DNA from 4 places in the Allobosea sp. RCC_152_1 genome. Region 1 is predicted to be linked to each of the others. Evidence: predicted binding sites of a transcription regulator. Region 1 holds the regulator's gene; each other region holds the start of a gene.
What was found. Region 1 encodes PhoB, which activates phosphate uptake and scavenging genes when phosphate is short. Its sites were predicted from a motif close to TGTCATNNANCTGTCAT; they were not measured.
Positions count from the first base shown of each region.

Region 2: AB6806_RS02305 (Orn/Lys/Arg family decarboxylase) is a predicted target of PhoB. The motif match lies at 1,446-1,462, and genes of this name have one in related genera.
Region 3: AB6806_RS04290 (RNA degradosome polyphosphate kinase) is a predicted target of PhoB. The motif match lies at 2,073-2,089, and genes of this name have one in related genera.
Region 4: ppk2 (polyphosphate kinase 2) is a predicted target of PhoB. The motif match lies at 2,812-2,828, and genes of this name have one in related genera.

Region 1 is NZ_JBFUPU010000002.1:741,565-746,912, reverse strand. It holds gene pstA (phosphate ABC transporter permease PstA) at 1-386, shown strand, start outside; gene pstB (phosphate ABC transporter ATP-binding protein PstB) at 426-1,232, shown strand; gene phoU (phosphate signaling complex protein PhoU) at 1,255-1,974, shown strand; gene phoB (phosphate regulon transcriptional regulator PhoB) at 1,987-2,685, shown strand; gene AB6806_RS09970 (SpoIIAA family protein) at 2,738-3,124, opposite strand; gene AB6806_RS09965 (LysR substrate-binding domain-containing protein) at 3,181-4,092, opposite strand; gene AB6806_RS09960 (amino acid ABC transporter permease) at 4,295-5,194, shown strand; gene AB6806_RS09955 (amino acid ABC transporter ATP-binding protein) at 5,191-5,348, shown strand, end outside.
Region 2 is NZ_JBFUPU010000001.1:483,528-488,875, forward strand. It holds gene AB6806_RS02290 (ABC transporter substrate-binding protein) at 1-353, opposite strand, end outside; partial or broken gene AB6806_RS02295 (hypothetical protein) at 597-659, shown strand; gene AB6806_RS02300 (MurR/RpiR family transcriptional regulator) at 970-1,332, shown strand; gene AB6806_RS02305 (Orn/Lys/Arg family decarboxylase) at 1,506-3,875, shown strand; gene AB6806_RS02310 (GNAT family N-acetyltransferase) at 3,891-4,430, shown strand; gene AB6806_RS02315 (homocysteine S-methyltransferase family protein) at 4,530-5,348, opposite strand, start outside.
Region 3 is NZ_JBFUPU010000001.1:924,059-929,406, forward strand. It holds gene AB6806_RS04275 (CDP-alcohol phosphatidyltransferase family protein) at 1-112, shown strand, start outside; gene AB6806_RS04280 (AI-2E family transporter) at 154-1,260, shown strand; gene AB6806_RS04285 (HdaA/DnaA family protein) at 1,268-1,966, shown strand; gene AB6806_RS04290 (RNA degradosome polyphosphate kinase) at 2,189-4,369, shown strand; gene ppx (exopolyphosphatase) at 4,371-5,348, shown strand, end outside.
Region 4 is NZ_JBFUPU010000003.1:451,701-457,048, reverse strand. It holds gene AB6806_RS14005 (amidohydrolase family protein) at 176-1,609, shown strand; gene ppk2 (polyphosphate kinase 2) at 1,791-2,696, opposite strand; gene AB6806_RS13995 (flavin-dependent oxidoreductase) at 3,002-4,249, shown strand; gene AB6806_RS13990 (PilZ domain-containing protein) at 4,250-4,603, opposite strand; gene AB6806_RS13985 (cupin domain-containing protein) at 4,766-5,224, opposite strand; gene AB6806_RS13980 (ABC transporter ATP-binding protein) at 5,285-5,348, opposite strand, start outside.

The DNA.
Region 1 (5,348 bases):
TCGTGCGCACCACCGAGGACATGCTCAGCCTCGTGCCCGGCCCGCTGCGCGAGGCAGGCTCGGCGCTCGGCGCGCCGCCTTCCGTCGTCATCACCAGCGTGACCTGGCGCGCGGCGAAGGCCGGCATGGTCACTGGCATCCTGCTGGCACTCGCCCGCATCGCCGGCGAGACGGCGCCGCTGATCTTCACCGCGCTGAACAACAATTTCTGGTTCTCGCCCAATCTCGTCGGCGGCGTTTCCAACCTGCCGGTCACGATCTACCAGTTCGCCTCCGCCCCTTACGAGAACTGGCAGCAACTCGCCTGGGCTGGTTCGCTGATCATCACGATCTCGATCCTGCTGCTCTCGATCATCGCCCGGCGCGTCGTCGCCGGCGGCAAATAAGACTTGAATCCAGCCCGGTCGCGCCCGACCTTGAGGACCATGTCGATGCTTTCGACCCTTGAACTCTCCCCGCAGTCGCTCGATGCCGAGGCTCCCGTCCGGATCGCGGTGAAAAACCTCGATTTCTACTACGGCGAGCACAAGGCGCTGAAGAACATCAATCTCGACTTCCGTGACCGCCATGTCACGGCGCTGATCGGGCCTTCGGGCTGCGGCAAGTCGACCCTGCTGCGCATCTTCAACCGGATCTACTCGCTCTATCCGGAGCAGAAGGCGACCGGCGAGATCATGCTCGACGGACGCAACATCATCTCCAACGACGTCGATGTGAACGAGCTGCGCTCGCGCGTCGGCATGGTGTTCCAGAAGCCGACGCCGTTCCCGATGTCGATCTACGACAACGTCGCCTTCGGCATCCGCCTCTACGAGAAGCCGCCGAAGTCGGAGCTCGACGACCGCGTCGAGGGCGCACTGCGCCGCGCCGCGCTCTGGGACGAGGTCAAGGACAAGCTGAAGAGCTCCGGCATGGGCCTCTCCGGCGGCCAGCAGCAGCGCCTGTGCATCGCGCGCACCATCGCGCAGAAGCCGGAAGTGATCCTGTTCGACGAGCCGACCTCGGCGCTCGACCCGATCTCGACCGGCAAGATCGAGGACCTGCTGGAGCAGCTCAAGAGCGACTTCACCATCGCCATCGTGACGCACAACATGCAGCAGGCGGCGCGCATCTCGCAGTACACGGCCTTCATGTATCTCGGCGAGGTCATCGAGTTCGCGCCGACCAACACGATCTTCATGAACCCGGCGAAGAAGCAGACGCAGGATTACGTCACCGGCCGGTTCGGCTGAGCGGCGACGGAGGAGGAACCCCATGACCGACCATATCGTCCGCTCCTACGACGCCGATCTCGAAGGCCTTCGCCGCAGCCTCGCCGAAATGGGCGGGATGGCCGAGCGCATGCTCGGCGATGCGACCGTGGCGCTGGTGCGCCGCGACACCACGCTGGCCCAGAAGATCATCTCCGCCGATCAGCGCCTCGACAATCTCCAGCGCGAGGTCGAGGAGAAGGCGGTGCTGACCATCGCCCGGCGCCAGCCGCTGGCCAACGATCTGCGCGAGCTGATCTCCGCCATCCGCATCGCGGCGGATGTCGAGCGTGTCGGCGATCTCGCCAAGAACATCGCCAAGCGCGCCGTCGCCATCTCCGGGCAGTTCCAGCCGCCGCACCGCGCCGTGGTCGGGCTGGAGCACATCAGCCGCCTCGTTCAGGCGCAGCTCAAGGACGTGCTCGACGCCTATGCCGCCGGCAACGAGCAGAAGGCGCTCGAGGTCTGGCGCCGCGACGACGAGATCGACGCGCTCTACACCTCGCTGTTCCGCGAGCTCCTGACCTATATGATGGAAGATCCGCGCAACATCACCTTCTGCACGCATCTCCTGTTCTGCGCCAAGAACATCGAGCGCATCGGCGACCACACCACCAACATCGCCGAGACGATCCACTATCTCATCACCGGTGACTCGCTCGACGCGAACCGGCCGAAGCTCGACACGACCAATATCGAGGTCGAGGCGATCACGGGTAGCTGAGGCTAAGGAATCATGGCGGCACGCATCCTGATCGTCGAGGACGAAGAGCCTCTCACCCTGCTGCTGCGCTACAACCTCGAAGCCGAGGGCTTCGAGGTCGACAGCGTGGCGCGGGGGGACGACGCCGAACTGCATCTGCGCGACCACACGCCCGATCTGGTGCTGCTGGACTGGATGCTGCCGGGCCTTTCCGGCATCGAGCTCTGCCGCCGGCTGCGCTCGCGGCGCGACACCGAGCGGGTGCCGATCATCATGTTGACGGCGCGCGGCGAGGAGACCGAGCGGGTGCGCGGGCTCGCGACCGGCGCCGACGACTATGTCGTGAAGCCGTTCTCCCTGCCGGAGCTGACGGCGCGCATCCAGGCGCTGCTGCGCCGGGCGAAGCCCGGCCATGTCGCCGGTCTTCTGCAGGCGGGCGACCTTGAGCTCGACCGCACCACCCGGCGCGTCCGCCGCGCCGGCAGCGAGCTGCATCTGGGGCCGACCGAGTTCCGCCTGCTCGAGTTCCTGATGCAGGCACCGGGCCGCGTCTATTCCCGCGCCCAGCTCCTCGACGCCGTCTGGGGCCGGGACGTCTATATCGACGAGCGCACCGTCGACGTGCATGTCGGCCGCCTGCGCAAGGCGATCACGCCTGCCGACGCCAAGGACCCGCTCCGGACCGTGCGCGGCGCGGGCTATGCCTTCGACGAGACGTTCGCCAGAAGCTGACCGCCGCCGGAGCTGACACGCGAGCCGAGCCCCGGCTCGCAGCGCCCGTGCTTCAGGTGTCGGGGCCGCCCTCGATATCGGCGGCCCAGGCCAGCGCGGCTTCGCGCTCGGCCGGCGGGAAGGTGCGGATCTCGACGAAGGGGACCACCGGGGCGAAGAGCCGCGCGACGCGATCGAGCCAGCCCTTCTCGACGATGATCGCCTCCTTGGGGAAGCGCCTGAGTTCCCAGAGCTTGCCGAAGCTGTAGCGCGCGTCCTTCCAGGCGGCGGCGAAGGTCATGTCGTCGAAGGCGGTGATATCGGCGAGGATCGCGACCTTCTCGTGCCGGCTCAGCCGGTCTTCGACATCGGCGGCGACGCGCTCGATATCGGCCGGCTCGATGGTGCCGCTGAACGCGATGGCGAGAACATGGTCGGGAGCCGGAAGAATGGTGATCATGGCGGCCTCCTCCTGTGCCGATGTCAACGCATGGCCGGCCGGGAGGTTGCGGGCGCTCAGGCTGCTCGCGTCGCCGCGTCGAAAGCCGCGGCCTCCGTCCTCAGCCAGGCGATGAAGGCGTCGAGGCCGGGGCGCGAGGGCTGGTCCAGGCGGCGGGTCAGCCAGCAGCCGGTGACGCTGGTGAAGCCGATATCGAGCGGGTTGACCAATGCGCCCGAAGCCAGTTCCTCGGCGACATAGCAGCGTGGCGCCAGCGCGACGCCGAGCCCCGCGACCGCGGCGCGGATGATGACGGAGTAATAGCCGTATCGGACGGTATGGGCCGGCACCGCGCCGCGCAGGCCATGCGCCTCGGTGAACTCGGCCCAGAAGGCCGGCATCTGGTAATGCTGCAGCAGCGTCATCTTCTGGATGTCGGCGGCGCGGCGGAAACCGCCCATGCGCTCCAGCAATTCGGGCGCGGCGACGAGGGCGACATCGCGGCCGAACAGATAATGCGCCTCCTTGCCGGGCCAGGGCGGGGTGCCGTGGTTGATCTCGATGTCGGGCTCTTCCGTCTCGTTTTCGCTGACATAGTTGGTGAACTGGACATCGACGCCGGGATGGGCCTCGGCGAAGACGGGGAAGCGCTCCATCAGCCAGCGCTCGCCGGCGATGGCGACCATGTGCAACCGGATCGGCCGGGCGATGGCGACGCGCTCGGCCAGGCGCATCGCACCGCGTTCCATCTGCTCCAGGGCGGCCTCGGCATAGGGCAGGTAGATTGCGCCGGCCTCGGTGAGCTTGAGGCCGACCGGATTGCGCTCGAACAGCACGGTGCCGAGATGGTGCTCGAGCGACAGGATCTGCTTGGAGACCGCGCTCTGCGTCAGGTTGACGACGCCTGCGGCGCGGGCGGTCGAGCCCAGTCGCGCGACGGTGACGAAGGCGCGCATGGCGGTGGAGGAGGGCGGGGGCCGCAAGGCCATGGGTATTCCGTTTTGGACTAGGCTACCGGAGATCGTTTCGTTTGCTGGCTGCCGGGTCAAGAGGTCATTCTTACGCTTGGGGAGGAGGGGCTCGCATGAATTTGACAATCTGCCCGTGCTGCGGTGGTTTCCGCGGACCAACGGCATCGCGGTCGATGGCGCTTTCGAGAGCCGCCGGCAAGCCTGTCCGGGAGCGCCGTCGATGAGCCATGCCGTCACCTCGCCGGTCGCCAGCCGCGATCTGGCCGCGATCGCGCGACTCAGGATCGTGCCGCGTCGTTTCTATGGGCGTTGGGTCGCGGCGGCGCTCATCATCGCTGTCCTCGCCTGGATCGTCGCCGCCTTCGTCAAGGGCGACATCGCCTGGCCGGTGGTCGGGCAGTTCTTCACCGCGCCCGCGATCCTCTCCGGTCTCGGCAACACGCTGATCATGACGGTCTGCGCAATGACGCTGGGCATCGTGCTCGGGGTCGTCTTCGCGATCATGTATATGTCGCCGAACCCGGTGCTGCGCAGCGTCGCGCTGTTCTACATCTGGTTCTTCCGCGGCACGCCGCTGCTGCTGCAGCTCCTGATCTGGTTCAACCTGGCGCTGGTCTTCCCGACCATCGGCATTCCCGGGCTGTTCTCCTGGCGCACCATCGACATCATCGGTCCGTTCATGGCGACGCTGCTCGGGCTCGGCATGAACCAGGGCGCCTATACCGCCGAGGTGGTGCGCGGCGGCATCCTCTCCGTCGATACCGGGCAGACCGAAGCCGCCAAGGCGATCGGCATGACGCGGCTGACGGCGCTGCGTCGCATCGTGCTGCCGCAGGCGATGCGCGTCATCATTCCGCCGGTCGGCAACGAGGTGATCAGCATGGTGAAGCTGACCTCGGTGGCGAGCGTGATCCAGTATGCCGAGATCCTGCGCAACGCCCAGACGATCTATTTCGCCAATGCCCGCGTCATCGAATTGCTGATCGTCGCCGCCGGCTGGTATCTGCTCGTGGTGACGCTGCTGCAGATCGGGCAGTATTTCCTCGAGCGCCATTTCTCGAAGGGACGCGGCGAGAGGCGGGCGAAACGCACCGTCAAGATCGAGGAGGAGCCGGCATGAGCGCGGCGCAGAACCAGGCGGATGCGGATACCGCCATCGTCACCGTCGCCAATGTCAGCAAGTTCTTCGGCGATCTGAAGGCGCTGAACGACGTCTCGCTCTCGGTCGAGCCCGGCATGGTCCAGTGCATCATCGGGCCGTCTGGCTCGGGCAA
Region 2 (5,348 bases), on a different contig from region 1:
GCCTGGATCGGCGGCGTGTTGCCGACGGTGGCGAGGTCGAGCGCGCCGGCCCGGAAGGCTTCGAGGATCGCCGGACCGCCGAGGAAATTGGCATAGGTTACGTTGCTCGAGAGCTTCGCCTGCACGCCCGAGGCGCGGATCAGCGTCTGCAGCGCCTCGTTCTGATCGGCCGCCACCAGCTTCGTCCCGGCGGGGATCTGCTGGGGAAGCGCCCCCTGAGCCGCTGCGTCGCGAGCGGCAGAGGGAATGAACGGCAGCAGCAGCGACAGCTTCAGCAGCGCGCGGCGGCTCGCTTCGAAGTGCTTGGAGTGCCCCGTCGTGCCGGCCATGGTCGTCACCTTCTGCAAATTCACGGTCGTCGGCGACCAGCGCCGGACTCCCCAAATCTTGCAAAAGGATCGTTTGTTAAGTCAAACGAATGTTCTTTTTAAGATACAACGCAAAGACGAAGAACCTTCCAACGCCGTGATGCCTTCCAGGAAGGAATGCCTCGTTCAGCCTGATGCTGGGCCTGCGGGCGGACGCCACCATGATGCGCGCGGCCCATCGCATGGGTTCGCCCTATGAATGGGCCTTGCGGCAATGACCTGACCGCCATGTCAGTCACGGAAGTGGCCGAACGGGCGGAGGCGAGCGAGGGCAGCGTGATCTCGCTCTGCCGCCAGCTCGGCGCGCGCGGCTTCCAGCAGGTTAAGATCGCATTGGCGCGCGACCTGGTGCAGCCGGTGCAGTTCATCCACGAGGATCTCGCCCGCACCGACGACACCGGGACGGTGATCGAGAAGGTCTTCCGCAGCGATCTGCAGGCGCTGCACGACACCATGAAGGTGCTCGACAGGGGGCGATGGAGCGCGCGGTCGCGGCGATCCGCAAGGCGCGCCGCGTCGAGCTCTACGGCATCGGCAGCGCCGCCCGATCGCGGAGGACGCCAATTACCGGCTCCTGCGCGTCGGCGTCGAATCCAAGGTCGTGGTCGATTCGCATGTGCAGGCGATCAGTGCCTCGCTGACCGGCCCCGATGTCGCGACGATCACGATCTCGCATTCGGGCTCGACGCACGAGACCGTCACCGCGACCAGGCTCGCGCGAGAAGCCGGGGCGATGACGATCTGCATCACCAATTTCGGCAAGTCGCCGCTGCTCGCCTATGCCGACATCGTCCTCAACACCATGGCGCGCGAGACCCAGTTCCGCACCGAGGCGATGACGAGCCGCATCGCCCAGCTCGCCATCATCGACGCCCTGATCGCCTGCCTGTCGCTGGCCGATTATGACAAGGCCGTCGCGACGATCGGCAAGACCTTCGACGTGCTCTCGACCAAGCGGTTCTAGTCGTCCGGATCGGTCCCGCGGCAAACTGTTCTGGCGGCATCGAGACGCCCATCCTGGAAACTCGTTCTCCGGCCCGCGGGGCGCCCGCCCGCTGCGGCTTTGGCCGGAGCGGCAGTCGCCGAATTGTCGTAAAACTCACCCAATGCTGCGGGTTCATGCTCAGCGGAGCCGGTATGGACTATTTCAGGCGCTTCACCTTCCTGTTCGCAACGCCGAACTTCGATGCCGAGGATCTCGAAGGGATCCGCTTCCATCAGATCGTCGAGGAGATCGAGCGATCGGGCTTCGAGGTCGTCAAGGCGCGAAAGCTCGAAGATGCCGAGATCGCGGTCCAGACCGATGCCGCCATCGGCTGCATGGTGGTCGACTGGGGCAAGAAGGGGCTGGAGGGCAAGACGGCCGCGCTGATCAACCTGATGCGCCGGCGCGGCCTCGACTTCCCCATCATCCTGCTGATCCGCCGCAAGCGCTTCGAGGACGTGCCGGTCGAGGTGCTCGACTTCATCGACGGCTATATCTTTCTTTCGGAGGAAACCCCGCCCTTCATCGCCAAGAGCCTGATCAGCCGGCTGAAGCAATATGCCGACACGCTGAAGACGCCGTTTTTCGGCGCTCTCGTCGATTATGCCGAGGAGGGGAACCATCTCTGGACCTGCCCGGGCCATAATGGCGGCGTGTTCTACAGCCGCAGCCCGATCGGCCGGGTGTTCATGGAGCATCTCGGCGAGGCGGTCTTCCGCGACGATCTCGACAATTCCGTGCTCGATCTCGGCGACCTCCTGACCCATGAAGGCCCGGCGCTCAAGGCGCAGAAGGAAGCGGCCCAGATCTTCGGGGCGGAGAAGACCTATTTTGTCCTCAACGGTACCTCGACCTCGAACAAGGTCGCGCTCGCCGCGCTGGTCACCGATGGCGACCTCGTCCTGTTCGACCGCAACAACCACAAGGCCGCCCATCACGGCGCGCTGCTGATCGCCGGCGGCATTCCGGTCTACATCCCCACAGTGCGCAATGCCTGGGGGCTGATCGGCCCGATGCGCTGGGAGAGCTTCGACGAGGAGGCGCTGCGCGAGCGCATCCGCACCAATCCGCTGGTCAAGGATCCGGATGCCTGGAAGAAGCCGCGCCCGTTCCGCGTCGCCGTGGTCGAGCAATGCACCTATGACGGCACGATCCACAGCGCGCAGATGATCCTCGATAAGATCGGGCATCTCTGCGAGTACATCCTCTTCGACGAGGCCTGGGCCGGCTTCATGAAGTTCCACCCGCTCTATGCCGGTCGCTTCGCCATGGGGCTGACGGGGCTGGGGCCGGAGTCGCCCGGCATCATCGCGACGCAATCGACCCACAAGCAGCTCGCGAGCTTCAGCCAGGCCTCGCAGATCCATATCAAGGACAGGCACATCAAGGGCCAGAAGCGTCGGGTCGAGCATCGACGCTTCAATGAGAGCTTCATGCAATACGCCTCGACCTCGCCCTTCTATCCACTGTTCGCCTCGCTCGATGTCGGTGCGCAGATGATGAAGGGCCGCTCCGGCGAGGTGCTTTGGGACGATACGATCCGGCTCGGCATCGAGCTGCGCAAGAAGATCCGGGCCGTGCGACGCGAATTCGAGGAGAAAGAGGTCCGGCCCGAGCGGCGCTGGTTCTTCGAGCCCTTCGTGCCGGATCGGGTCAGCATCGCCGATGCTGCGCGCGAGGGTGCTGTCCACGACGTCGCCTGGGAGATGGTCTCTACCGACCAGCTCGCCAGCAATCCTGCCTATTGGCAGCTCGCGGCGGATGCGAGCTGGCACGGCTTCACGCGGATGGAGCCGGGCTTCGCCATGACGGACCCCAACAAGCTGACCTTGCTGACCCCCGGCTTCGACCGCGAGACCGGCGCCTATGCCGAGCATGGCATCCCCGCGCCGATCGTCGCGCAGTTCCTGCGCGAGAATCGGATCGTCGCCGAGAAGAACGATCTGAACTCGCTGCTTTTCTTACTCACGCCCGGCGTCGAGGCCAGCAAGGCCGGCACGCTGATCAGCGGGCTCGTCGCCTTCAAGAAGCTGCATGACGACAACGCCCTGCTGGAAGACGCGATTCCGGAATTCTACCGGCGCCGGCCCGGCCGCTATGGCAACGTGCGGCTGCGCGATCTCTGCGGCGATATGCATCGCTTCTTCCGCGACCATGACGTCAGCGGGCTGCAGAGCCGACAGTTCTCGCCCGAGCACCTGCCGGAGATGGCGATGTCACCGCATGACGCGGCGCGCTGCCTGACGCGCAACGATGTCGACTATCTCCCCATCGACGCCATCGCCGGGCGGATCGCGACGACGCCCTTCGTCGTCTACCCGCCCGGCATCGCTACCATCGTGCCGGGCGAGCGGCTGACCGAGCGGGCCAAGCCGATGATCGATTATCTCAAGATGTTCGAAGCCTGCTTCAATGCCTTCCCCGGCTTCGAGGTCGAGATCCAGGGCATCTACCGCGAGGTCGATGCCGCCGGGCAGGTGCGGCTCCATACCTATGTCGTCAGCGAGCAGGCGCAGGGCTGAGGATCGCGACGACGCATGGAAACCGACCGCCCCGTCATCATCCGCCCCTCGCGCGACGACGATGTCGAGCCCATGCTGGCGATTTATCGCCGGCATATCCGCCACGGCATCGAGGCCGGCGTCGAGGATACCGGCACGCCGCAGCCGGACGATCTGCGCGACCGGCGCAAGAACCTGCGCAACCGCAAGCTGCCGCATCTGGTGGCGACCCGCGGCGGCGAGGTCGTGGGCTATGCCTATGTCGTGCTGTTCCGCAAGCGGCCGGCCTACCGCTTCACGGTGAAGCACTCGATCTACGTCCACCACGAGCATCTCGGGCACGGCATCGGGCGGCTGCTGATGCAGGCGCTGATCGACGCCTGCGCCGCCGCCGGCTTCCGCCAGATGATCGGCTATATCGACGCGGAGAACAGCACGTCGCTGGCATTGCACGAGCGCTTCGGCTTCACCCGGGTCGGCCTGTTGCCGGGCGTCGCCTATCGCTATGGTCGCTGGGCCGACAGCGTCATGATGCAGCGCTCGCTCGGCGCGGGCGCCACGCAGCCGATCCCGTAGCCCCTGTCCGCGAATTCGGTCGGAAAGCCATCATTCGCGCAGCAGTGGGGAATTTCTCCCGTCGCGCGTGCTGTGGAACACCGCTCACCGCATGGAAGCTCAATCGGCGCGGAACGCGCGGTGGAGCTCGCAAATGGAATCCGGTCCGATGCCGCAGCACCCGCCGATGATCCGGGCGCCGCGGCGGTGCCAGTCCCGCCCGAAGTCGCGATAGCGAAGCGGCACGATATCCTCGCGCAGGTCGCTCAGCCCCTCATTTGCTGCAGCTTCCCCGGTCTTCTCGGGGAAGGCGTTGGCGTAGACGCCGATCGGGATTCCACCCTCTCCAAGAACGTCATGTGCGAGCGCGACGGCCGGTCCCATCACCTCCGGCTGGCTGCAATTGAACAGCACGGCGGCGGCGCCGGCAGCGCGGACCGCCGCGACGGCCTCGGCGACGCCTTCGCCCGAACGGAGGGCGGGGGCCTCTCCGGCAGTGCCATCGTCCTGCAGTGTGAAGGAAACCCAGATCGGCTTGCCGGTTGGGCGCACGGCCGCGCAAGCCGCGAGCGCCTCGGCGATGCAGCTTTGTGTTTCGGCGAGGAAATGGTCGACGGATGGCAGCAGGGCATCCACCAGCACCGCCAGCATGGCCGGGGCCCGCGCGGGATCGAACAGATCGGGGCGGTAGGAGCCGAACAGCGGCGGTAGCGATCCTGCCACGGTGATCTTGCGGCCGCTGCGCTGCGCCTCCTCGTCCGCGGCGCGGCGCGCCAATTCGCCCGACAGGGCGGCAAGCCTCGCGCCGTCCTGCGCGAAGCGCTCCTCGCCGATATGGAACGGCACCACCGCATAGCTGTTGGTGGTGATGACTTCGGCACCCGCCTCGATGAAGGCGCGGTGCGCTGCCAGCACGGTCTCCGGCGCCTCCATCAGCGC
Region 3 (5,348 bases), on a different contig from region 1:
CGCCTTGTTGACGCTGGCCTCGATGGCGGCCTATCTCGCCTTCTGGCTGCGGCACATGGCGGGATCGGCCGAGACCGCCCGCGCTGGCCGGGAACCGCCGGACCACGTATAGAGTTGCTCGTCTTCCCGCCGAAGACGCGAAGAGGCTGATGGATGACCTTACAGCGCCAGATCGGCTTTTGGCTGGGTTCCCTCTTCGTCTTCGTGCTGTTCCTGGTGCTGCTCAGGGACATCCTGCTGCCCTTCATCGCGGCGCTGGCGCTTGCCTATCTGCTCGATCCGCTGGCCGACCGGCTGGAGCGCCTCGGGATGAGCCGCCTTGCCGCGACCATCGTCATCCTCGTCGTCTTCATCCTGATCTTCGCGCTGGTGCTGATCCTGCTCGCGCCGCTGCTCGGCCAGCAGCTCGCCGGGCTGGTGGCGCGGCTGCCCGGGGATGCGGCGAAACTGCAGTCGCTCGTGCTCGAAAAGGGCGCGCCCTGGCTCGAGCGCTTCGGCGGCGGCGATCTTGCCAAGCAGGCGCAGAGTTCGCTGGGCGACCTCGTCGGCCAGGCGACGAAATGGGTTGGCGGCCTGCTGCAATCGCTCTGGAGCGGCGGCACCGCGATCGTCGGCGTCTTTTCGCTGCTGGTGCTGACGCCGGTCATCGCCTTCTATCTGCTGGTCGACTGGGATCGCATGGTCGCGACCGTCGATAGCTGGCTGCCGCGCGACCATCGCAAGACCATCCGCGGGCTGGTGCGCGAGATGGACACCGCCATCGCAGGCTTCCTGCGCGGGCAGGCGCTGGTCTGCCTGCTGCTGGGCGCATTTTACGCCATCGGGCTGAGCGTCGTCGGCGTCAATTTCGGCGCGTTGATCGGCATCATCTCGGGTTTCCTCTCCTTCATTCCCTATGTCGGCTCGCTGACCGGGCTCGTGCTCTCGGTCGGCGTCGCGACGGTGCAGTTCTGGCCGGACTGGACCTGGCCGCTGGCGACGCTCGGCGTCTTCCTGGTCGGGCAGTTCCTCGAGGGCAACATCTTCCAGCCGAAATTCGTCGGCGACTCGATCGGCGTCCATCCGGTCTGGCTGATGTTCGCGCTGCTCGCCTTCGGTTCGCTCTTCGGCTTCGTCGGCCTGCTGCTGGCGGTGCCGCTGGCGGCGGTGATCGGCGTGCTCTGCCGCTTCGCCCTCAGGCAGTATCTCGCCAGCAATCTCTATCGCGGCATTCATCCGAACCCGGCGAAGGCCGATGTGACGATCGAGATCGAGCGCTGAGCCGCCCATGTCAGACGCGCCTTCGCGCCCGCGCCAGCTCGCCTTCGACCTGCCGGTCGACAGCCGCCACGGCGTCGAGGATTTCCTCGTCGGCCCCTCGAACGAGGCGGCCTACGGGCTGGTCGAAAGCTGGCCGCGCTGGCCCGATGCCTGGCTGCGCCTGACGGGACCGGAAGGCGCGGGCAAGACCCATCTCGCCGCGATCTGGGCCCGCATGGCCCATGCCTGGACAATTCCCGCGCGTGATCTGGCTGACGAGAAGGTGCCGCATCTGGTCTCGGGCGGCGCGCTCGTGATCGAGGATTGCGATGCCGGCCCCTTCGACGAGCCGGCGCTGTTCCATCTGATGAACGCGATCAAGGCGCGCGGCGGCCATCTGCTGCTGACGGCGCGCACGCCGCCCGATCTCTGGGGCCTGCGCGTGCCGGACCTGCTCTCGCGCCTGCGGTTGGCACCGAGCGCCACCATCGAACCGCCGGATGACGGGCTGCTCTGCGCCGTGCTGGTCAAGCTCTTCATCGATCGCCAGCTCGTGGTCGATACGGCGGTCATCGATACGCTGGCGCTCAGGATGGAGCGCTCCTTCGCCGCCGCGCGGCAGGTCGTGGACCGGCTCGACCGGGTGGCGCTGGAGCGCGGCCGGCGCGTGACGCGCCCGCTGGTGCAGGAGGTGCTGGCCGAGCTGTTCCCGCAGGAGCCGGGCTGAGCGGCCTGCTGACGATCGCGGGGGCTGCCGGGCGCCCCGTGAAGCCTCATATCTATGGCCGGCGGCCGATGCCTGCTAACCTTTTCCGACAGCGATTCATGTCGCTTGTCATCGAACCGTCACGGTAGGATGGCTTCACAACGCCCCATGAGACGCACGAGCAGGACGACGACCAGGGTAAGGGTACGGACCAAGCGCATGACCACGGAGATCGCGGCCGACATGCCCGACATGCCGGATAGGGCGACGGGGGATTCGGACGCATTGCCGCTGCGCCGGCAGCCGGCGCGCTTCATGAATCGCGAGCTCTCGTGGCTGCAGTTCAACCGCCGGGTCATGGAGGAGGCGTCGAACCGCAGCCATCCGCTGCTGGAGCAGCTGCGCTTCCTCTCGATCTCGGCCAACAACCTCGACGAGTTCTTCATGGTCCGCGTCTCGGGCCTGCGCGAGCAGCTCAAGGCCGGCGTCGTCACCCCCAGCCAGGACGGGCTCACCCCGGCCGAGCAGCTCGTCGAGATCGGCAATGCGGTTTCGGCCCTGACCGACGACCAGCAGGCGCGCTGGGTCGAACTGCGCCATGAGCTGCACGAAAATCGCATCCATCTGCTCGGTCCGGCCGATATCGGTTCGCAGGACCGGATCTGGCTGGAGGATTATTTCCTCAATTACGTCTTCCCGGTGCTGACGCCGCTGGCGATCGACCCGGCCCATCCCTTCCCCTTCATCCCGAATCTCGGTTTCACCGTCGCGCTCGCGCTGGAGCGCCTCAGCGACGGGCGCCAGCTCGACGCGCTGATCCGCGTGCCGATCAAGATCGACCGCTTCATCGAGCTGCCCGATCTCGCCCGCGAAGGTTTGCACCGCTTCATCACCCTCGAGGATGCGGTCTCGCTCTTCATCGCCAAGCTTTTCCCCGGCTACGAGGTCAAGGGCACCGGCTCCTTCCGCGTCATCCGCGACTCCGACCTCGATATCGAGGAGGAGGCGGAGGACCTCGTCCGCGTCTTCGAGACCATGCTGAAGCAGCGGCGCCTCGGCGTCGTCATCCGGCTCGAACTCTCGACCGGCATGCCCGACCATCTGCGCCGGATGATCGTGCGCGAGCTCAAGGTCGACAGCGACGAGGTCGTCGAGGTCAACGGCATGATCGGCCTGAACGAGCTTGCCCAGCTCGTCAGCGTCGACCGGCCGGACCTCAAGTTCAGGCCCTACAACGCCCGTTTTCCCGAGCGCATCCGCGAGCATGGCGGCGACTGCTTCGCCGCGATCCGGCAGAAGGACCTGCTGGTCCATCACCCCTATGAGAGCTTCGACGTCGTGGTGCAGTTCCTGCAGCAGGCGGCGCGCGACCCCAATGTCGTCGCGATCAAGCAGACGCTCTACCGCACCTCCTCGAACTCGCCGATCGTCAAGGCGCTGACCGAGGCCGCCGAGGCCGGCAAGTCGGTGACCGCGCTGGTCGAGCTCAAGGCCCGCTTTGACGAGGAAGCGAACATCCGCTGGGCCAAGGAGATGGAGCGCGCCGGCGTCCAGGTCGTCTACGGCTTCATCGAGCTGAAGACCCATGCCAAGCTGTCACTGGTCGTGCGGCGCGAGGCCGGCCAGCTCGTCAGCTACTGCCATATCGCGACCGGCAACTACCATCCGATCACGGCGCGCATCTACACCGACGTGTCCTTCTTCACCGCCGATCCGGTGCTTTCGCAGGACGTCGCGCGCGTCTTCAACTTCATCACCGGCTATGCCGAGCCGGCCGGGCTGGAGCGCATGGCCGTCTCGCCGACGAACCTGAAGAAGCGCCTGCTCGGCGACATCGCCGAGGAGGTCGCGCATGTGAAGGCCGGCCGCAAGGGCGCGATCTGGGGCAAGTGCAACTCGCTGGTCGATCCCGAGATCATCGACGCGCTCTATGACGCCAGCCGGGCCGGCGTCGAGATCGACTTCGTCGTGCGCGGCATCTGCTGCCTGCGGCCAGGCCTGCCCGGTTTGTCGGAGAATATCCGGGTCAAGTCGATCATCGGCCGCTTCCTGGAGCACAACCGCATCTACGCCTTCGGCGCCGGCCATGGCTTGCCTTCGCCCAAGGCGAAGGTCTACATCTCCTCCGCCGACCTGATGCCGCGCAATCTCGACCGTCGCGTCGAGGCGCTGACGCCGATCCTGAACCCGACGGTGCACCAGCAATTGCTCGATCAGATCATGCTCGCCAACCTGCTCGACAATGAGCAGAGCTGGACGATCCTGCCCGATGGCGGCTCGCGCCGCATTGTCCCGGCGCCGAACGAAGAACCGTTCAATGCGCATAATTACTTCATGACAAATCCGAGTCTGTCCGGTCGTGGAAAATCGCTCTCCAGTTCCAGTCCCCGTGCCCTTTCCCGCAAGGGAGGCCGTAAGGCCTGAATTGCAGCACGCGCCCGGCCGTCTGGCGCTCGGCGACACCATCGCCATCGTCGATATCGGCTCGAACTCGGTTCGTCTCGTCGTCTACGAGATGCTCGTTCGGGCACCGTCGCAGGTCTTCAACGAGAAGGAGATGGCCGGGCTCGGCCGGCAGGTCGCCACGACCGGCCGCCTGGCCGAGGACGCCATCGAGAAGGCGATCGCCGCGCTGGTGCGCTTCCGCATCCTCTGCGAGGCGATGCATGTCGGCGAGCTCCGCGTCATCGCCACCGCCGCCGCGCGCTATGCCGAGAACGGCCCCGAATTCATCGCCCGGGCGGAGCAGGCGATCGGCCAGCCGATCGAGCTGATCTCGGGCGGGCGCGAAGCGGTGCTGTCCGGGCTCGGTGTCATTTCCGGCTTCGACGAGCCCGATGGGGTGGTTGGCGACCTCGGCGGCGGCAGCCTCGAGCTGATCTCCGTGAAGCGCGGCGAAGTCGGGAAGGGCGCCAGCGTGCCGCTCGGCGGCCTGGCGCTGCTCGACCGCTCGAAGGGCTCGCTGAAGGCGGCCGAGAAGATCGTCAAGGACGAGCTCGACAAGCTGCCCCAGCTCGCCGCCATGAAGGGGCGGGACTTCTACGCCGTCGGCGGCACCTGGCGTGCCCTCGCGACGCTGCATCAGCGCCGGGCCAATTATCCCCTCAACGTCATGCACGGCTACGCCATCCCGCCCCGGGATGCGGCCGATTTCGTCAGGTTGGTCGAGCGCGCCGACGCCTCGGTGCTCGATGCGATCGACGCCGTCTCCTCGGCGCGCCGCCCGCTGCTGGCCTATGGCGCACTGGTGCTGGACGAGCTGATCAAGCGCGGCAAGCCGCGCAACATCGTCATCTCCGCCCAGGGCGTGCGCGAGGGCCTGCTGCACGAGCAGCTCTCTGCCGAGGAGCGAGCGGCCGATCCGCTCCTGCAGGCGGCGCGCGACTACAATCTCCTGCGCGCC
Region 4 (5,348 bases), on a different contig from region 1:
GGCTGATTCTCCGCGGAAACGAGCCGTCATTCCGGGCTTGACCCGGAATCCATCGAAGGGCGCTGCGCTTGACGATGGATTCCGGATCGGCGCCGCTGTCGCGGCTTGTCCGGAATGACGGCGCCGTTCCGTAAAACCAGCCTGCGCCATGCCTTTGGGAGCGGAGGAGAACACCATGACGATCACGGTCATCAAGAACGCCGACATCGTTGTCGCCTGGGATGCGGAAGCGTCCCGCCACGTCTATCTGCACGATGCCGATGTCGCCTTCGCGGATGGCGCGATCAGCTTCGTCGGCAAGCGCTATGAGGGGCAGGCCGACGAAACCGTCGATGGGCGCGGGCGTATGGTCATGCCGGGCCTCGTCAACATCCATTCGCACCCGTCGAGCGAGCCGCTCAACAAGGGCTTCCTCGACGAGCTCGGCTCGCCCGCCCTCTACAACTCCTCGCTCTACGAGTTCATGCCGATCCTGCGGCCGGATGCCGAGGCGGTGCCGGCCTGCGTCGAGGTTGCCTATTCGGAATTGCTGCTGTCGGGCGTCACCACGGTCGCGGACCTGTCGGTCGCCCATCCCGGCTGGCTCGACCTCGCGGCCAATAGCGGCCTGCGCGTCTGCCTGTCGCCGATGTTCCGCTCGGCCCGCTGGTTCACCAGGAACGGCCATGTCGTCGAATACGAATGGGACGAGAAGGCCGGGCAGGCAGCCATGGCCCAGGCCCTCGACGTGATCGAGCAGGCGCAGAACCATCCCTCCGGCCGGCTCTTCGGCATGGTCTGCCCCGCCCAGATCGACACTTGCAGCGAGGGGCTGATCAAGGAAAGCCATGCCGAAGCCGGGCGCCGCGGGCTGCGCTGGCAGATCCATGCCGCGCAATCGACGGTGGAGTTCCACGAGATCACCCGCCGCCACGGCGTCTCGCCGATCCAGTGGCTCGAGAAGCTCGGCGTGCTCGGCGATACCAGCATCGTCGGCCACGCCATCTTCCTTGACGACTATCCGCGCGTCGCCTGGCACAGCCGGCGCGACCTCGCACTGCTCGCCGAGACCGGCACGACCGTCGCCCATTGCCCCACGGTCTTCATGCGCCGTGGCATCGCGCTCGACGATTTCGGGCGCTACCGCCGGGCCGGCGTCCGCATCGGGCTCGGCACCGACACCTATCCGCACAACATGCTCGAGGAGATGCGCCATGCCGGCTATGTCGCCCGGCTGATGGCGGAGAGCCCGCGCACGCTCACCACAACCGATATCTTCGAAGCTGCGACCACGGCCGGCGCCGCCGCGCTCGGCCGCGACGACATCGGGCGGCTGGAAGCCGGCTGCAAGGCGGACCTCGTCATGGTCGATCTCGCCCATCCGATGATGCAGCCGCGCCGCGACCCCGTGCGCAGCATGGTCTATGCGGCCGCTGAGCGTGCCGTCGACCGCGTCTATGTCGATGGTCGGCTGGTCGTGGCCGACGGCACGGTGCTGACGATGGACTACCCCGATGCCGCCCGCCGCCTGCACGAGGCGCAGAAGCGCACCGAGGCCGCCGCGCCGGAATATGATTGGGCCAAGCGCCCCGTCACCGACTATTCGCCGCTGACCTTCCCGAAGGGCTGAGGCGGTTCTCAGCGAGTAAGGGCGTCGCGAGCTTACACGCCCGTCATTGCGAGCGGAGCGAAGCAATCCAGCAGGACCGAGTGAGAGGTTTCACCTGGCTGCCCTGGATTGCTTCGTCGCTTTGCTCCTCGCCATGACGGTTCGCGTACCGGGCTAGTCGGTGCGCAGCCGGCGCGCTTCCTCAAAAAACCTCGGGCACATACATTTCCGGCGGCACCGGATGGCGCAGATAATCCGGATTGCGCACGCGCGCGGGCAGCACGATCTCGGGCTTCGGCACGTTCTCATAGGGAATCTGGCCGAGCAGATGCGAGATCATGTTGAGGCGGGCGCGCTTCTTGTCGACCGCCTGCACGACCGACCACGGCGCATGCTCCGTATGGGTCCGCTCCAGCATCTCTTCCTTGGCGCGGGTGTAGTCCTCCCAGTGGACGCGGCTCTCCAGATCCATCGGCGAGAGCTTCCACTGCTTCAACGGATCCTCGATGCGCATGCGGAAGCGGAATTCCTGCTCCTCGTCGGTGATCGAGAACCAGTACTTGATCAGGATGATGCCGGAGCGCACGAGCATGTGCTCGAAATCCGGAACCGAGCGGAAGAACTCCTCCAGCTCCTCGGGGGTGCAGAAGCCCATCACCCGCTCGACGCCGGCGCGGTTGTACCAGGAGCGGTCGAACAGCACCATTTCGCCGGCGCTCGGCAGATGCGGAACATAGCGCTGGAAATACCACTGGTTGCGCTCGCGCTCGGTCGGGGCGGGCAGGGCGACGACGCGGCAGATGCGCGGGTTGAGACGCTGCGTCACGCGCTTGATCGCGCCGCCCTTGCCGGCGGAGTCGCGCCCTTCGAACAGCACGACGACCTTGAGCTTCTTGTACTGGATCCAATCCTGCAGGCGCACGAGCTCGTGCTGCAGGCGGAAGAGCTCACGGAAATAGACCTTGCGGTCGAGCGTATTGCCGCCCGAGCCTTCCAGCCCTTCCGCAACGAGCTCGTCGAGGCGGTCATCTTCGAGCTGCAATTCCAGCTCCTCGTCGAAGCTGTCGAGAATCTCGTCCTTGATGCGGTCCAGATTGTCGGGAGACATGCTGTCAACTCTATGCGTGACGGGTTGAAAGAAGACGGCGCGCGGTTCGACCGACAGCCGCCGGGACACAGTCCGAGCCATCGTCCAGCCAACATCGGCTTTATCTGTGGCCGACGTGACAATTCGATGAAAAACAACGTCGGAGCGCCGGGGCGTTGTTCCGTCTTCGCTGTCCGATTTCGGTCGATGCCGATTGCGGCTGTGGATCGGAAACGCCGCGCCCGGCGGCAATTGACAAATCGAAAAGAGATATTTCAAACTTAAAATATCAGACCCAGGACAATGGGCACATCAGGGAACGGTGCATGCGGGTTATCATCGTTGGCGGCGGCATCGGCGGGTTAACCTTGGCGCTGATGCTGCATGCACGGGGCATCGGCGCGACTGTCTACGAACAGGCGGGGGAAATCCGCGAGGTCGGTGTCGGGATCAACACGCTGCCGCACGCGATCCGCGAGCTCACCGAGCTCGGCCTGCTGCCGGCGCTCGACGAGGCCGGGATTCGCACGCGCGAACTCATCTATATGAACCGCTTCGGACAGGCGGTCTGGCGCGAGCCGCGCGGCCTGCATGCCGGCGCGCCGGTGCCGCAATTCTCGATCCATCGCGGGAGGCTTCAGCGCCTCATCCGCGACGCGGTCGCCGAGCGGCTTGGCGAGGATGCGATCCGCACCGGCCGGCGCCTGCTTGGCTTCCTGCAGGATGAGGGCGGTGTCACCGCGCATTTCAGCGATGCCCGCTTCGGTGAGGCTGGCGAGACGGCGCGCGGCGACATCCTGGTGGGCGCCGACGGCATCCATTCGGCGGTCAGGGCTTTCTACTTCCCGAACCAGGGGCCGCCGTGCTGGCAGGGCGTGCAGATGTGGCGCGGCGCCTGCGACTGGCCGATCTTCCTCGACGGCGAGAGCATGATCATCGCCGGCGGCATGGCCGGCAAGCTTGTGCTCTACCCGATCGGCAAGGGGGCGACGCCACAGACGCGATTGACCAACTGGGTCGTCAACATCCGCAATGGCGATCCCGAGCGGCCGCCGCCGAAGGAGGCCTGGTCGAAGTCGGGCCGCCTCGAGGACGTGCTGCCCTTCGCGCGCCGTTTCAGCGTGCCGGGCTTCGACATCCTCGGCCTGATCCGGGCGACTGCGACCTTCTGGGAGTACCCGATGTGCGACCGCGACCCGCTGCCGCGCTGGACCCATGGCCGCGTCACGCTGCTCGGCGATGCCGCCCATCCGATGTATCCGGTCGGCTCGAACGGCGCTTCGCAGGCGATCCTCGATGCGCGCTGCCTCGCCGACCGGCTGGCCAGGGCCGAGCATCCGCGCCAGGCACTCGCGGCCTATGAGGCTGAGCGCTTGCCGGCGACGGCGGAGGTGGTGGCGATGAACCGGGTCGGCGGGCCGGAGCGGGTGATCGACGCGGTCGAGGCGCTGGCTCCGAACGGTTTCGACGATGTCGAGCGTGTGCTGAGCTACGCGAGGCGCGAGCAGATCGTGAAGTCCTATGCCGGCAAGGCCGGCTTCTCGGCCGAGCAACTGGCAACCCGCAAGGGTTGATCAACCGGCCTCGGTCAGCTGGCGGATGCGGGTCTTCAGACTGGCATTCGCCGTTTCGCAAGCCTTGAGCCGGCGCATCAGGTCGAGCGGCACGGCCTCGGCCGGATCGGTGAAGACGATGCCGATCCGCTCGCCGCTGCGCCAGACCGTGCGTGCCGAATACTGACGCTGCCGCGAAGGGATTTCGAGCTCGAAGGACGGCGGCAGCGCAACGGCATCCGGCACGGCCATCAGCGCGCCGCTGCCGGACAGGTTCCGGATCGTGCAATCGAGTGTCGAGCGCCGGCCGTTGAAGGCCACGATCCCGCCGAGCAGCGTGCGCTGGCGCGGCGCGCGACGACGTTCGGTATCCATCGCTGTTGCGTTCCCCGAAAGACAACGACCCAAGGTTGCAGGGGCAGTTAAGCAGATCAGATCCGCGCGCTCACGCTTAACGATTGATTATCCTTAACGGGCCATCGCCGGCCAGGGGGCGATCGGCCGGCGAGGCGATGCTTTTCACGGGAATGTGCCGGCTCAGGCGCCTTCGGGCGGCGGCGGCAGGAAATCGACCTCGTGCTTGGCCGAGAGCGCGACGACATCCGCCGGCTTCTGCTCCGCCATGGAATGGATGCCCCAGAACAGATCGTAGAGCCGGCCGGTCGGCGAAACCCAGAACAGGCACTTCACCGTCGCGTCGCTCTTGTTGAACAGGCCATGCGGCACATTGCGGGGCAGGCGGATCAGGTCTCCGGCGGTGGCGAAGCTCTCCTGCCCGTCGAGCACGAGATCGAGCCTTCCCTCCAGCATGTAGACGAACTCGTCCTGCGTCGTGTGGATATGCGGCGGCACGAAGGTGCCCGGCGGGAAGGTCGCGTGCCAGGAGAAGCTGTCCTGCGACAGCGTCTTCGGTACATAGGTCTGGCCGAGGATGTTCCAGGAAATCGCGTCCAGGCCTTCATTGGCGCGTGTCACGCCGGCAGTCAGCGGCTTCATGATCTTGCTCTCCTCATCAAGCCGGCCAGCGGACCGGGCGGCGGTTGGCGGTCGCTGCTGCTAAAAATGCAGGAAGCGGTCCTTCACGGCGCTGTCGCTGCGCAGTTCGGCGCTGGTGCCGCGC